DNA from 3 places in the Sphingobium sp. TomMM7A genome. Region 2 is predicted to be linked to each of the others. Evidence: riboswitches for the same ligand, from Rfam matches in the RefSeq annotation. Region 2 holds a riboswitch; each other region holds the start of a gene.
The links. A riboswitch is a leader RNA that binds a small molecule or an ion and turns the genes downstream of it on or off. The one in region 2 is predicted to bind cobalamin.
Positions count from the first base shown of each region.

Region 1: linked by a shared signal. The riboswitch ahead of ACZ5ZH_RS00505 (TonB-dependent receptor plug domain-containing protein) and the one ahead of ACZ5ZH_RS14345 (DUF1636 domain-containing protein) in region 2 are both predicted to bind cobalamin.
Region 3: linked by a shared signal. The riboswitch ahead of ACZ5ZH_RS16930 (TonB-dependent receptor) and the one ahead of ACZ5ZH_RS14345 (DUF1636 domain-containing protein) in region 2 are both predicted to bind cobalamin.

Region 1 covers NZ_AP027311.1:97,792-102,615, reverse strand. The annotation lists gene ACZ5ZH_RS00515 (FecCD family ABC transporter permease) at 1-648, opposite strand, end outside; gene ACZ5ZH_RS00510 (ABC transporter substrate-binding protein) at 744-1,571, shown strand; gene ACZ5ZH_RS00505 (TonB-dependent receptor plug domain-containing protein) at 1,608-3,443, opposite strand; cobalamin riboswitch at 3,615-3,839, opposite strand; gene mobA (molybdenum cofactor guanylyltransferase) at 3,901-4,437, shown strand; gene cobA (uroporphyrinogen-III C-methyltransferase) at 4,522-4,824, opposite strand, start outside.
Region 2 covers NZ_AP027312.1:333,950-338,773, forward strand. The annotation lists gene fdhD (formate dehydrogenase accessory sulfurtransferase FdhD) at 93-875, shown strand; cobalamin riboswitch at 923-1,111, shown strand; gene ACZ5ZH_RS14345 (DUF1636 domain-containing protein) at 1,272-1,679, shown strand; gene cobT (nicotinate-nucleotide--dimethylbenzimidazole phosphoribosyltransferase) at 1,676-2,692, shown strand; gene ACZ5ZH_RS14355 (histidine phosphatase family protein) at 2,689-3,255, shown strand; gene ACZ5ZH_RS14360 (adenosylcobinamide-GDP ribazoletransferase) at 3,252-3,962, shown strand; gene ACZ5ZH_RS14365 (threonine-phosphate decarboxylase) at 3,959-4,824, shown strand, end outside.
Region 3 covers NZ_AP027312.1:939,190-944,013, reverse strand. The annotation lists gene ACZ5ZH_RS16930 (TonB-dependent receptor) at 1-1,152, opposite strand, end outside; cobalamin riboswitch at 1,372-1,618, opposite strand; gene ACZ5ZH_RS16925 (hypothetical protein) at 1,965-2,144, opposite strand; gene ACZ5ZH_RS16920 (LysR family transcriptional regulator) at 2,329-3,222, opposite strand; gene ACZ5ZH_RS16915 (malate synthase G) at 3,333-4,824, shown strand, end outside.

The sequences.
Region 1 (4,824 bases), on a different replicon from region 2:
CGCGTCGAGGCTGCGGCCGTCGGCGATCAGCAGCGCGGTGCCGATGAGGACGCAGGGCAGCGCGATCCAGACATGGGCGTAGCTGCGATTTTCGAGGCTGCCCATCAGCCAGCTCATAATCTCCATCGCCGCGAAGGGATTGGGCGAGAGGTTCAGCGACAGGCTGATGCCCGCCCCCGCGAGGGTTGCGACCGCTATGCCTGCGAGGATCAGGGTCAGGGGGCTCTCGGACGGACCAGCGAGCAGGAACAGCGCGGCGATGGCGATGAGGCTACTGATGATGGCGAGGGCGGGGAGGATGAGCGGGTGAAGCTGCGCGAGGCCGAAATATAGGGCGCAGACAGCGCCGAGAGCCGCCGCGTTGGAGGCGCCGAGGACGGAGGGTTCAGCGAGCGGGTTGCGGAGATAGCCCTGAAGCGCGGCTCCGGCGAGGCCAAGCATCGCGCCGACGATCAGGCCGAGCAGCATGCGCGGCAGGCGCAGGTCGATGAGGATAGCGCGGGCGACTTCGTCACCGCCGCCGGTGAGGACGGCCAGGATGCGGGCGGGAGAGAGTGGGACCGCGCCCAGTGTAAGGGAGCCGAGTGCTGCCAAAAGGGTGAGCGCGAGAAGGATGGGGAGCAGCAGGGGAGGGCGGCGGGCCTTCATGGCTTGCGCGCTCCAAGGCTGCTGATAGGGGTTGTAGTGCTGCGGCGAAAGCGGGAGCACGGCGCTTTGCGGAGGCTGGATTGGTGCGCAGAAGGATGTTGGCGATATGTTGTTTGGTCAGCCTGACCGGCGCTGCGCCCGCGCCGCCCAAGCGTATCGTGTCGCTCAACACCTGTTCCGACCAATATGTGCTGGCGCTCGCCGATCCGGGGCAGATCGCGGCCTTGAGCCCCTATGGCCATGATCCGGAACTGTCGGCGGCGATCGGGCAGGCGCGGCGTTTCCCCGTGCTGAAGCGTCCGGCCGAAGAGGTATTGGCGCTGCGCCCCGACCTGGTGATCGGCTTTCCCGATGGCGCTGGCGGCGTTGTCGGCGCGCCGGATGGGCGATGGCGCAAGCTCGGGCTGGCGAGCGCGGACAGTTTTGCCGCCATCCGCGACCAGATCCGGCAGGTGGCGGCCGTTGTCGGCCATCCCGCGCGGGGCGAGGCGATGATCGCGGGCATGGAGCGCGACCTTGCCGCCCTGCCCCGCTCCCGGCGCGGCGGCGTTGCGGCCTATTATCAGCGGCGCGGCTATATGACCGGGACCGGCACTTTGGTCGATGAGTTGATCCGGCGCGCAGGCCTCACCAATCTGGCTGCGAAACTTGGCAAGCCAGCGCTGGCGCAGGTGCCGCTGGAGGAGATGATCGCGGCCAGGCCCGACTATCTGATTGTGGAGCAAGGCAGCGAAAAGGTCGTCGATCAGGGGACGGAAATGCTGCACCACCCGGTGCTGCGATCCATCCCCCGCATCCACGTACCGCAAGCGTGGACCGTGTGCGGCGGCCTCGCCTATGTGCAGGCCGCGCGCAGCATCGTGGCGCAGGCGGACGCCGCAAGCAAAGGCAGGACGCAGCCAAAGGCCGCGCCCCGGCGATGAAGCGGGGCGGTCGCCCACCCCCTTCACCTTCTACCGTCAGAAGCGGACACGCACGCCGCCATAGGCCGATCGGCCGTAGGTGCTGTAGCCATAGACGGTCGCATATTCTTCATCCGTAACATTGTCGATGCGGCCGTAAATCTCCAGATGCTCGTTGATCGGCAGCGAAGCGCGCAGGTCCAGCCGCGCATAGCCATCGATCCGCTGGGTGGCGGATGCATTATTATAGCTGTCGCTGGCCATCAGCAGCGTCGCTCCGGCCGACAGTCCGAACTGCCAGCGATAGTCGGCAGCGAGGCTGACAACATTCGTCGGACGGCGCGGGAGGCGAGCGCCCGTGTCGCGGTTCCGCGCATCGACATAGCTATAGGAAGCCGTGACAGTCAGCGCTTCGACAGGCTTCAACGTCAGCATAGCCTCCACGCCCTTTGCGCGCGTGCGGCCGAGATTGAAATATTGCGACGTGCCGAAGTCGAAATCGATCTGGCCGTCGATGGTGCGGCGAAACGCGGTGACCGAGATCGTGGCCTGATCGCCGCCAAGCTGCTGGTCGATGCCGACATCATAGCTTTTCGACCGCTCCGGATCGAGGGCGGCATTGCCATAGGTGGGATCGTAAAGCTGATAGAGCGATGGCGCGCGGAACCCCTCACCATAGCTTGCGCGAATATTGGTGAGGCCATGGTTGGGCGAATAGTTGGCGTTGGCGCCGAAGGTGGTCGCTCCGCCGAACTGGCTGTGATCGTCATGACGCACGCCGCCGGTCAGGGCCAGACCGGCGAAGGGCTTGACCACGGCCAGGGCATGGACGCTGTCGATATTCGCGCCGGCATTGCTGTAGACATTCTGGCCTGCGAAGGAATCGAAGAAGAACGAGTCATATTCCGGCCGTTCATGTTCATATCCCAGCAGCAGCTTGGCCCTGTCGATGGGTTGGAAGACGGCCTGATATTCGAACCGCAACGTCTTTCCGGTAAAGCCGGAAGGCCCAAAGGGCGACTCATAGCTGCGCTCTGCACGGAACCAGGTGACCGCCGCCCGCTGCGTCAATTTGCCGTCGAAAGAGGCAAGGTTCAGCCCTGCATAGCCGATATATTGGTCAAGCTTGCTGCTGTCGGTCGTGTCGGCTGGCGCGCCGAAGAAGATGTCGGTGTCGAGGTCCGCATGGATATAATAGCCGCGCAGGTCGAGGCTGAGATTGTCGGTGAAGGCGAGCTTCAGCTTTGCGTTGGTGGCGATGTTCTCATAGCCGTCCTTCTCCGTGCCGCCTTTGGCTGCGGAAATGCCATCGGTACGGAAATACGCGACGCCCGCGCTGCCAGAGGCGATGCCTGTGCTGCCCGAAATGTCGGCCTTTGCGTTCAGCGTATCGGCATAACCATAATCCACCGAGGCGCTGCCGCCAAAGCGTTCGCCGGGTTCCTCCGACATGATGTTGACGACGCCGCCGATCGCCTGGCTGCCATAGACGACGGAGTTGGAGCCGCGCAGCACTTCGATGCGGCGGATGTTGCCGGTCAGCAGGTTGCCGAAGTCATAGGCATCACCGATGACGCTTGGGTCATTGATCTTGACGCCGTCGAGCAGCACCAGCGTCTGCGTCGTTTCCGCGCCTCGGATCGAAATGCCGGTGACGCCGCCCACGGCGTCAGCGCGGTTGAAGCGGACGCCCGGCGTGGTGATCAGCAAATCGACGACGCTGACATTCTGGCGCGTTTCGATCGTCTTTTCATCGATCACGGTCACCGCCTGCCCGACTTCATCGGTGGGTTGCTCAATGCCGAGCGCGGTGACGATGATCTCGCCCGAATCTTCGGCGAGAGCGGGGGTGGCGGCCAGCAGCGCCAGCAGTGAAATTCCGGTCCTGATCATATTTCTGTCTTCCCTGAGCGCCATGCGACATGAGCCCAGGGCCTGCCGCATGAGCGGCCGGTGCGCGGGAAGAAGAGACGCCAGCCCCGTCACGCGCACCGATGCGGCCCTGCGCCGCTTCGTCGCTCAGACGGAAAACACCGTGCCCGGACCTATCCCTGGACCCAAGGCAAGAGCGACCATGCGCCGGTAGGTTTCCTGGCTCGCGGGTCGTCGCGGTGATGCACGCCTTCCCGGACTTTTGGTCCAGTGGCCGGTCCCCCTCGCCTTCCCCTTTGAAGGCATGCGGGTTTCCCTGTGCATCGCGCTCGCCGCTTACAGTTGCAGGGACAGCCGCGGAGTTGGACGGTGATCCCGTCCGCACCGCATTCCCTTTCCGGCGCGATCTTTCGTGAACAGTTGCCCGCTCACGCCGCGCGCCATAGGGGAAGTTGAGGGTTCTGCCAAGGAGTGGATAATGCGATTGCTGGGTGCGGTGCTGGCTGGGGGACGATCCACCCGGTTCGGAAGCGACAAGGCTCTCGCGCTGATGCCGGACGGGCGCACGCTGATCGACCATGCTGTGGCGGCGATCGCGCCGCATGTGGAGGCAGTGGTGGTCTGCGGGCGGAGCGTCGAGGGGCTGACGGGGCTAGCGGATCGGCCAGCGGCGGACATGGGGCCGCTGGGCGGGCTGAACGCGGCGCTGCATTATGCGCGCAGTCAAGGTTACGATGCGGTGCTGACGACGGGGTGCGACATGCCCGTTTATCCGGCGGCTCTGGTGGAGGCGCTTGTGGGTGACAGTGGGGCGGTGCTGAAGGGGCAGCAACTGGCGGGGTTCTGGCCTGCCGGGCTTGCGGATGAAATGGATGCTCATCTGGGTGAGGAGAATAACCGCTCGATCTTCGGGTGGATCGAGCGGGTGGGCGCGCGGGTGGTGGAGCGGCCGGAACTGCTGCTGCCGAATATCAATCGGCCGGAGGATCTGGCGCGCTGGCGCGAGCCAAGCTGAGCTTGCCGAAGCCCCCTCCCTTCCTTCCAACTAAGTTCGGGGGCGTTCGGCAAGCTCAGGGCAAAAGTTGCGCAGAGCCGGTCTTCAAAGCTGAAGAGCGACGCTGGCTGCAACCCCTACAGGCATGGACGTGCCCGCCACCGCTTCGCCGATCAGCAGCAGGGTCGGGTCTTCGTCGCTGATCGTGGCGACCAGGAAGGCAAGCGCGGACAGCTTGCCGCGGATCAGGCGTTCGGTGGGGAGCGAGACGTTGACCGCCACCATCACCGGCGTTTCGGGATCGCGGCCTGCGGCGATCAGCTGGCGGCTGATCTCTCCGGCGGCGGCGCGGCCCATATAGATGCCAAGCGTGCCGCCGGGACGGGCGAGCGCCTCCCAGTCGAGCTT
Region 2 (4,824 bases):
GGCCGCCAAAGGGAAGCGGCAGTTGCATGACCGCGTCCATTTGCCTCCCACACCATATTGCCGGGCGCACATTGCCCGCCTAGACCGGCCTTATGACTTCGCCTTTTTCCTTTACCCGCATCACGCCCGACGGCGAGGCGTCGCCCGTGACGCGCGAGTTGGCGGAGGAAGTGCCCGTCGCGATCGAGTTCAACGGCGTTGGCTATGCCGTGTTGATGGCGACGCCGACCAATGTTGCGGAACTGGTGCAGGGGTTCGCGCTGGCCGAGCGGCTGGTCATCCCATCCGACGCGCCGCTCGACGTCGATGTCCATGCTACGGAGCAGGGCTTGGTCGCACGGGCTACGCTGCCGGAAGACCGCGTCGAGGGGCTGCTGGGCCGGGTCCGTCATCGCGTCTCCGATTCTTCCTGTGGTCTGTGCGGCGTTGAAAATCTGGAGCAGGCGATGCGGCCCTTGCCTGTCGTGACCGCCCGATCGAAAGCGAGCCGGGAAGCGATCTTCGGCGCGCTGCACGATCTTGCCGCGCATCAGCCGCTCAACCGGCAAACCGGCGCGGTCCATGTTGCTGCGCTGGCCGGGGCGGATGGTGCGATCCGCCTCGCCTATGAGGATGTGGGCCGCCACAATGCCTTCGACAAGCTGATCGGGGCCATGCGGCGGCGGCAAATGTCCTGGGATGGCGGCTTCGCGCTGCTGTCTTCCCGCTGTTCCTTTGAGCTGGTGGAAAAGGCGGCGCTCGCCAATTGCCCGCTGCTCGTCACCATCTCCGCCCCGACCCGTCTCGCAGCCGAGCGTGCGGCCAGCGCCGGATTGCCGATCGTCGTGCTTGCCCGGCCCGATGCCGTGCTCGCGGCGGGCGACCTGCCCGACTGACGAAGCGCCGCTCCATCTACCGCTTGCGGAGGCGCCGTTGCCTCTTTATCAGCAGCCCCGCGACAGGTTCCCCTCGGGGATCAAAAGGGAAGTCGGGTGTAATGCCCGCGCTGCCCCTGCAACTGTAAGCGGTGAGTGGACCGGCCACGCAGCCATTGGAGGAACTTTCCCCCGAGAAGGCGGCCGGTGCGCAGCGACCCGTGAGCCAGGAGACCTGCCTGCCGCAGTCGTTCTTCGACCGGACAGGGTGTGCCGGACGAACGGGGTTCCCCTCGCGGACGACAGCCACCGCCTTGCTCGCCATACGGCCGGGCAGGGCTGTTTGCGGTTCGATTTTGCGGGGAGGACCATGATGACGGTCTTTCATGTTCACATGGTTATGGAAGCGCGCCGTTGATGTTGTGCGCGGTCGAAAATAGAGCTTCGGTGGTGGTCTGCTCGACCTGCCGCCTGTCCGCCGATCAGCGGGAAGATGGAGCAGGACGACGCGGCGGCGCGCTGCTGGTTGAGGCCATGCGCGATCTTCAGGCGGCCGAGCCTGCCTATGAAGCGGTTGCCGTGCAGGACATGCCATGCCTCTTCGCCTGCCAGCGTCATTGCACCGTCCATGTGCGTGGTCCCGGCAAGGTCGGCTATGTGCTGGGCGATTTTACCCCGGACGCAGAGGCCGCCCGCGCGATCCTCGATTACGCCCTGCGCCACGCCGCCAGCGAAGAAGGCGTCGTGCGCTACGCCGAATGGCCGCAGGGGGTGAAGGGCCATTTCATCGTCCGTACGCCGCCCGAAGGCTTTGTTTGCACATGATCCGCTTTCAGGATCGCGCTGCTTTTCAGGCCGCGCTCGCCAATCTCCCCGAACCTCATGCGGCGGCGATCGAAGCCGCAGCGGCGCGGCAGGCATCTTTGACGAAACCCGCCGGATCGCTCGGCCGGCTGGAGGAGATCGCCCTCTTCATGGCAGGCTGGCAAGGTCGCGAACGCCCGCGCGCCGATCGCATCCGCGCCGCCATCTTCGCGGGCAATCATGGCGTCGCCGCGCGTGGCGTCAGTGCCTTCCCGCCTTCCGTCACCGCGCAGATGGTCGCGAACTTCCAGACGGGCGGCGCGGCGATCAACGCGCTTGCGGGCGCCTGCCGAGCCGAGCTGGTCATTGTCCCGCTCGCCCTCGACAATCCCACCGCCGACATATGCGAAGCCTCCGCGATGACGGAAGCGGAGTGCCTCGACGCCCTGAACGCGGGCGCCGCCGCCGTCGTGCAAGATTGCGACCTGTTCTTCGCAGGTGAAATGGGCATCGCCAACACCACTTCTGCCGCCGCACTGTGCCTTGAATCCTTTGATGGCGAGGCGCAGGACTGGACGGGGAGGGGCACCGGCATCGACGCAGCCGCCCTCACTCGCAAGACGCAGGCCGTCCAGATCGCGCATACGCTGCACGGTCCCCATTGCACCGACGCCTTCGAAACCCTCCGCCGTCTCGGCGGGCGAGAGATCGCGGCGATGGCAGGCGCCATCCTCGCCGCGCGCATGATGCGCGTGCCGGTGCTGCTCGACGGCTTTATCTGCGGCGCGGCCATCGCCCCTCTGGCGCACGACAATCCCGCCATCACCGCCCACTGCCTCGCCGCCCACTGCTCCGCCGAAGCAGGCCATGCCCGGCTGCTCGAAAAGCTCGGCCTGAACCCCTTGCTTCACCTCGACATGCGCCTCGGCGAAGGCAGCGGCGCAGCCGTCGCGGCGCAACTCATCCGCTCGGCCCTCGCCGCGCACGACCAGATGGCAACCTTCGCCGAAGCCGCCGTGGCTAACGCGCTATGAGCCCGCTCACGCTCCACCTGATGCGCCACGCAGCGCCACAAACGCCCGGCCTCCTGCTCGGTCACATGGATATGCCCCCCGACCCGGCCGCCATGCAGCTATGCATCGAACGATCCCGCGCGCTTGTATTCGACCGCTTGATCAGCTCCGACCTCAATCGCGCCCACGCTCCGGCCGCCCTGATCGCAACCAACAGGCAAGTGCCGCACGACGTCGACGCGCGCTGGCGGGAGCTGCACTTCGGCGCGTGGGAAGGCACCGATCCCGCAACTCTCCCTACCGAGGAAATTGGTCGCTTCTGGTCATCCCCGGAAGACCATCCTCCGCCGGGAGGGGAAGGCTGGTCCAGCCTTTGCCTGCGCGTAAAGGCGGCACTTGGCGAAATCGACCGACCCTCGCTGGTCCTCACCCATGCCGGTGCGATCCGTGGCGCGCTGACTACCCTGTGCGGCTTCACTTACCAGCAGGCCTGGGCAATCGACCTTCCCTATGGCGCCTTGCTCAGCCTGCGTATCTGGCCGGGAGACAATCCCAGCGCGCAGATCACCGGGCTTGTAACATGACCCGCCTCATCCTCGCGCTGCAACTCATGACCCGCCTGCCGTTCCCGCAAGTGCGGGCGGAGGAGGAGGACTTCGCCGCCGCGATCCGCTGGTTTCCCGCGACCGGCATCATCGTCGGCCTTGCCGTCGCCGCCGCCATGACGATCGGCCTGATCGTCGATCCCTGGATGGCCGCCTTGCTCGGCCTGATCGCCTGGGTCGCCATCACCGGGGCGCTTCATCTCGACGGTCTTGGCGACATCGCTGACGGGGTAGGGGCAGCCCATGGCGACCCGGCAAAGCTGTCCGCCGTTCTTGCCGACCCGCATATCGGGAGCTTCGGCGTCGTCGCGATCGTCCTGCAACTGCTGGCGAAGCTCGTCCTGCTGCGTCTCTGCGCGGAACATGTCGCGCCGATCGCCATCATCGCCGTGCCCTTCGTCGCGCGGATCGGCCCGCTGGCATGGACCCTCTGGCTCCCGCCGCTCCATGAGGGCTTGGCCAGCCGCTTCCGTGAAAGCATCAGCCCGGCGCATCTGCTCGGCTGGACGATGCTGGCCCTAGCTTTCTGCCTGATCATTCCCGCCCTCCTGTCCGCCGCTATCCTCGTCCCGCTTTGGGGATGGTGGCTGCGTAGCCGGATCGGCGGCATTTCTGGCGATGGTCATGGTGCCGGGATCGAACTCATCGAAAGCGGCCTGCTAGCCGCACTGGTGCTGGCACGATGAGTGGTATCTTCCATTGGCATGGTGGTCGTCTGGCTGCGGCGCGTCAGCATTATGAGACGCGCCTTCCCTGGATTGATCTTTCCACCGGCATAAATCCGCTCGCCTGGCCCGGCACCGCCACGATCAACCCGGACTGGCAATCCCTCCCCGATCCCGCGGCACTTGCCGATCTCGAACAGGCTGCCGCCACATATTTCGGCGTGTCCCCCGATCACATCTGCGCACTGCCGGGCAGCGAAACCGGCCTGCGCCTGCTTGGCCACCTGATCGATACGCCCGCCTGCCATATCCTGCCGTCTTACCGCACCCATGCGCAGGTTTTCCCGAATTCGCGCCCGTTGCAGCGACCCGAAGACGCGCCACCGGGCACCGCGCTCCTGCTCGCCAATCCTAACAATCCCGATGGCCGCCTCTATACGCAGGCGCAAATGCAGCAGCTTCTAACTCAACAGGAAAGGGAAGGCGGCTGGCTGGTCGTCGATGAGGCCTTTGCTGACTGCCTGCCCGGCGCCAGCATGGCGGTCGAAGTCGCGGATTCCCGCCGCCTGCTCATCTTCCGTTCCTTCGGCAAATTCTTCGGGCTCGCTGGTGTCCGCCTCGGCTTCCTCCTCGGCCCGGCCTCCATCATTGCCGCCTGCCGCAGGCTGCTGGGAGACTGGCCCCTTTCCGCAGCCGCGATCGACTTTGGCCGCGCCGCCTGTCGAGACCAGCGCTGGATTGACGAGACGATCGCGACCCTCCCCGCCCGCGCCGCCAGCCTCGATGCGCTACTTATCCGCCACGGCTTCATCCCGCGCGGCGATTGCCCGCTATTCCGCCTGATCGACACGCCGAACGCCGCCGCCCTGTTCGACCGCCTCGC
Region 3 (4,824 bases), 390 kb from region 2:
CAGCGGCGTGACGGTGGCTTCGCCATAGAGCGCGGCTGAACCCTGCTTTACGCGATAGCGGCCGAGCGAGGATAGGGAGGTGCGGTTCGACGTGCGATTGACGCCGACATTGCCGATCGCGTCATAGCGATTTTCCGTGCCGAGCTTCAGTTGCAGAGCGGAGGCGATGTCCCAGCGCTTTTCGCCGGTGAAGCCCAGTACCCAGCGTCGATCGAACTGCTCGATTTGCGCGCTGGTGCCGTCGGGATCGGTGTAGGTGGGGTTGGAGAACATCGTCCAGTCATAGAATTGCGCGTAGAGATTGGCGCGCCATGTCGGCTGGAGGGTAGCGATATTGCCGATGATGCGCGTCGTTTCGCCGCGCGCGGACGGATCGGGCGAACAGAAGACATCGGGGCAGAGCGGCGTGCCGATGATCCGTTCGGGTATCTGCTCGGTCGGGCGCCATGTCGCGCGATAGGCGTGGAGCGTGGCGTCGATCTTACCGGCCCCGGCGGGAAGCGTATATTTGGCGAAACCTGCATAGTGGCGCAGATGTTCGGCCTCCTGCCACGGGCCGTCATAAGCCTTGGCCTGGGCGACGAGGGTGAGATTGCCTGCGCCTGCCTTTACCGTGCCGCCCACCGCCAGTCTGCGCCAGCCGAAGGAGCCGCCCTCCGCCGCGCCCCATGGACGGTCATAGCCATCGATCGTGGTCATATAGGCCGCGCCCGCGAGTGCGAAGTCGCCGCCATCGGCGCGATAGGGGCCTTTGCGAAAATCCTCTCTCGCGATGATTTCGGGGATGAGGCCGTTCAAGTCGAGATAGCCTTGGCCATGGCCGTGGCTGCGGAAGTTCATCTGAACGCCGTCGATATAGGTGGTGAAGTCCGACCCATGGTCGAGATTGAAGCCGCGCAGGAAATACTGATTGGCCTTGCCGCTGCCCGAATGTTGGGCCGCGACCATGCCGGGCACCGCTTCGAGCAGTTCGGCGACGCGCAGCAGCGGGCGGACGAGAAGGTCCGCGCCGCCGACGCTGCCCTCGCTTGCCGCATGAGCGGTGCCGATCTTGTCCTCTCCCCGGCCGAAGACGACGATGGTGTTCGCATCCTCGCCCGCGTCATTCGCATCGGCAGCGAAGGCGGGGAATGGGAGGAGCGTGGCGGTCAGCGCGCAGGCAGCGCGGTGGAGTTGATTGGGTAGTTTCACTTGATGCACTCCGGGCGTCTGGCGACACTCGGCGAGAGACCTGCCGCCAGACGGCGACCGGCGCGCGCCGACGGCCGGACGCCCCCAAGGCGACCGCCAGCGTCACCGAAGCGGCCTCTCGCCGCTCGTTCGTCGCTCAGACGGAAACTACCGTGCCGCGGCCATCCCCTGGACCAAGGCAAGAGCGACCAGACGCTGGCAGGTCTCCTGGCTCGCGGGTCATCGCTTGATGCACGGCCTTCCCGGGCCTCGCAGGATTTAGCGTCCGGCTCAGTGACTTGCCCCATCCCGCCTAGGAGGTGGGGCGATGTGCATCGCGCTCGCCGCTTACAGTTGCAGGGACAGCCTTGGCTTGGGGAGGCGGATGCCTCCTTTACCATGTTCCCTTTTAAGCCTCTTTCGAGGCACCGGCGCGATCATTTTCCCAGGGGTTGCCTGGGTGACGGGGCGATAGCGGAGGTGTGGGGGTTGGGCAAGGGGGGTGGGTAGGGGGGTGGGGTGAGGTAACTTGCTCCCTCTCCCCTTCAGGGGAGAGGGTTGGGGAGAGGGGAGCGGCGGTCGTGCTTTGCGTTCCCCTCTCCCGCCTTCGCTACGCTCGGCACCCTCTCCCCTGAAGGGGAGAGGGAATGGGCGTGTCCCTCATTTTTCCGTTTGTCATCCCAGCGGAAGCTGGGATCCCCTTGCTAGGAGGCGCGTGGTCGCCTGAGATGCCAGCTTTCGCTGGCATGACGGTACGTGGTGGGACGCTGGCGTAGCCGCTTGGCGTTGATGGATTAGTTCAGCGTCGCGCCGCGCTCGCGCTGGAGGCGTAGGGCCATGGCTTGGTAGCGGACGGCGCGTTCATTGTGGAGGGCGATGGTGGCCTGGTCTGCGCCGCGAAGGCGGGCTTCCCTGGCCTGCCGCGCTTCCTGGGCGGCGCAGGCGGAAAAATGTGATGCGTTATTGGGGCGCATGGCCCTTATCCTCTCTCAATTTCTTATGGCTCGAACGATAACATCGGCCTGTTTCCCGCTGCCATTACGCAGGTTAACTCCGGAAAGCTTCTGTTTTTTGACAGCCTGCTTGCAAATGATTTCAGGAAGGGATTTCTGCGCTTTTCAAGCAGTTGAGCGGATGGCGCTAAGGGGCTTCATGCTATCAGCCGCCCCGGTTCCACGATGCATCGCGGAAGATTTCGCGCAGGAAGCCGATGAAGGCATCAACGGCGGCGGGACGGCCTGCGGCGCGGGGGTGGACGGCGTGAACGGCGAGGTCAGCGGGGCCTTCCCAGCTATCGAGGACGCGGACGAGGCTGCCTTCCGCGATCAGGTCGCCCACGTCCCAGAGCGAGCGCAAGGCGATCCCGACCCCGGTAAGGGCGAGTTCGCGCACGATTTCGCTGCTGTTGGTGCGGACATGGCTTTGGCCATCGATCAGCTTGCGCGCGCGGCCATTCATCAGCCGCCATGGCAATTGTCCATCGGCCGCGAGCAGGCGGTGGCGGGGGAGGTCGGCGATCTTGTCCGGAATGCCATGCGCGGCAAGATAGGCGGGGCTGGCGCAGAGGATGCGGCGGTTGGTGGCGAGATGATGTCCCTCCAGATGGAGAGGAATGTCGCTGGTGATACGGATCGCCACGTCGATGCGCTCGGCGAGCAGGTCTTCATAGGCGTCGGACAGGTTGAGTTCGAGATCGACGCGCGGATGGAGGTCCAGAAAGCGGCCAACATGGGGCGCCACATGCAGGCGGCCGAAGGAGGTGGGAGCCGAAATGCGCAGCGGCCCGGACGCGCTCCGATGCCGACTGGTGACGCGTTGCTCCGCCTGCTGGATGGCGTCGAGGATGGCGACAAGGTCGCGGTGCAGGCCGACGCCTTCCTCCGTCAGGGCAAGGCGGCGCGTGGTGCGATGGATGAGGCGGACGCCGAGGCGCGCTTCCAGCCGGGAGATGCGTTTCGACATCATGGCGGGCGAGATGTTCAATATGCGGCCTGCCGCCGAAAGGCTGCCTGCATCCACCGCGCGGGCGAAGAGAAGATAATCGGGATCCATCGATGATCTTTTCCTATGAGGAACAGATGTTTTGAGTTCTTGTTGTCTAGTGCGAGGATGGAGAGGGGTCTATAGGCTTTCGTCACAGTATTTTGGATGGAGAGTTGCCCATGGACGGCATGATCGAGAAATCGGGCCTGATGGTTGCCGCCGAGCTGGCGCGCTTTATCGATGGGGAAGTCCTGCCGGGGACGGGGATCGCGGCGGAGGCGTTTTGGAAGGGCGCGGCTGCGATTTTCGCGCGGTTTGCGCCGCTTAATGCGGCTCTGCTGGAAAAGCGCGATGCTATTCAGGCGCAGATCGACAGCTGGCATGGCGAGCAAGCGGGGCAGCCCTTTGATGCGGAGGCTTATCGGGCTTTCCTGACCCAGATCGGCTATCTGGTGCCGGAACCCGCGCCTTTTTCCATCGGGTCGGGTCGGGTGGATGCAGAGCTGGCGACCTTGGCGGGGCCGCAGTTGGTGGTGCCTATCCTCAATGCGCGGTTCCTGTTGAACGCGGCCAATGCGCGTTGGGGCAGCCTTTATGATGCGCTGTATGGGACCGATGCGATCCCCGGCGCGGCGGTGGGCAAGGGCTATGATCCGGCGCGCGGCGCACAGGTGATTGGGTGGGCCAAGGCGTTCCTGGATCGGGCGGTTCCTCTGGCGGAGGGAAGCTGGGCGGATTGGGCGGGTGGCACGCCGGTCTTGCGCGACCCCGCGCAACTGGCCGGGCGGGCAGGGGATAACATCCTGCTTCGTAACAATGGGCTGCATATTGAGCTGGTGATCGACGCAAGCCATCCGATCGGGCGGGATGACCCGGCGCATCTGGCGGACGTTGTGCTGGAATCGGCGCTGTCCACCATTTGCGATCTGGAGGATTCCGTTGCGGCGGTGGATGCTGCGGACAAGGTCGCGGCCTATGCCAACTGGCTCGGCCTGATGAAGGGCGATCTGGAGGACAGCTTCGAGAAGAATGGCGCGATGATGACGCGGCGGTTGAATGGGGACCGCAGCTATGTGGCGCCGGATGGAAGTGCGTTCACGCTGCCGGGACGGTCTTTGCTGTTCGTGCGCAATGTCGGGCATCTGATGACGACGCCTGCGGTGCGGTTAGCCAGCGGGGCGGAGGCTCCGGAAGGGATATTGGATGGGATCGTTACCAGCCTGATCGCCCTGCACGACATTCGGAGGAACGGGCGTTTCGTCAACAGCCGGGCGGGCAGCATCTATATCGTGAAGCCCAAGATGCACGGGCCGGAAGAGGTCGCCTTTACCAACGAACTGTTCGACGCGATCGAGGATTTGCTGGGGCTGGAGCGGCATCAGCTGAAGGTTGGCGTGATGGACGAGGAGCGGCGGACTTCGGCAAACCTCGCCGCCTGTATCCATGCGGTGCGGGACCGGATCGTGTTCATCAACACCGGCTTTCTGGATCGCACGGGGGACGAAATCCATACGTCGATGCGCGCGGGGCCGATGATCCGCAAGGGCGAGATGAAGAGCGCGGCGTGGATCAAGGCTTATGAAGATCGCAATGTGCAGATCGGGCTTGCCTGCGGGCTGTCGGGCAGGGCGCAGATCGGCAAGGGCATGTGGGCGGCTCCCGATCGGATGG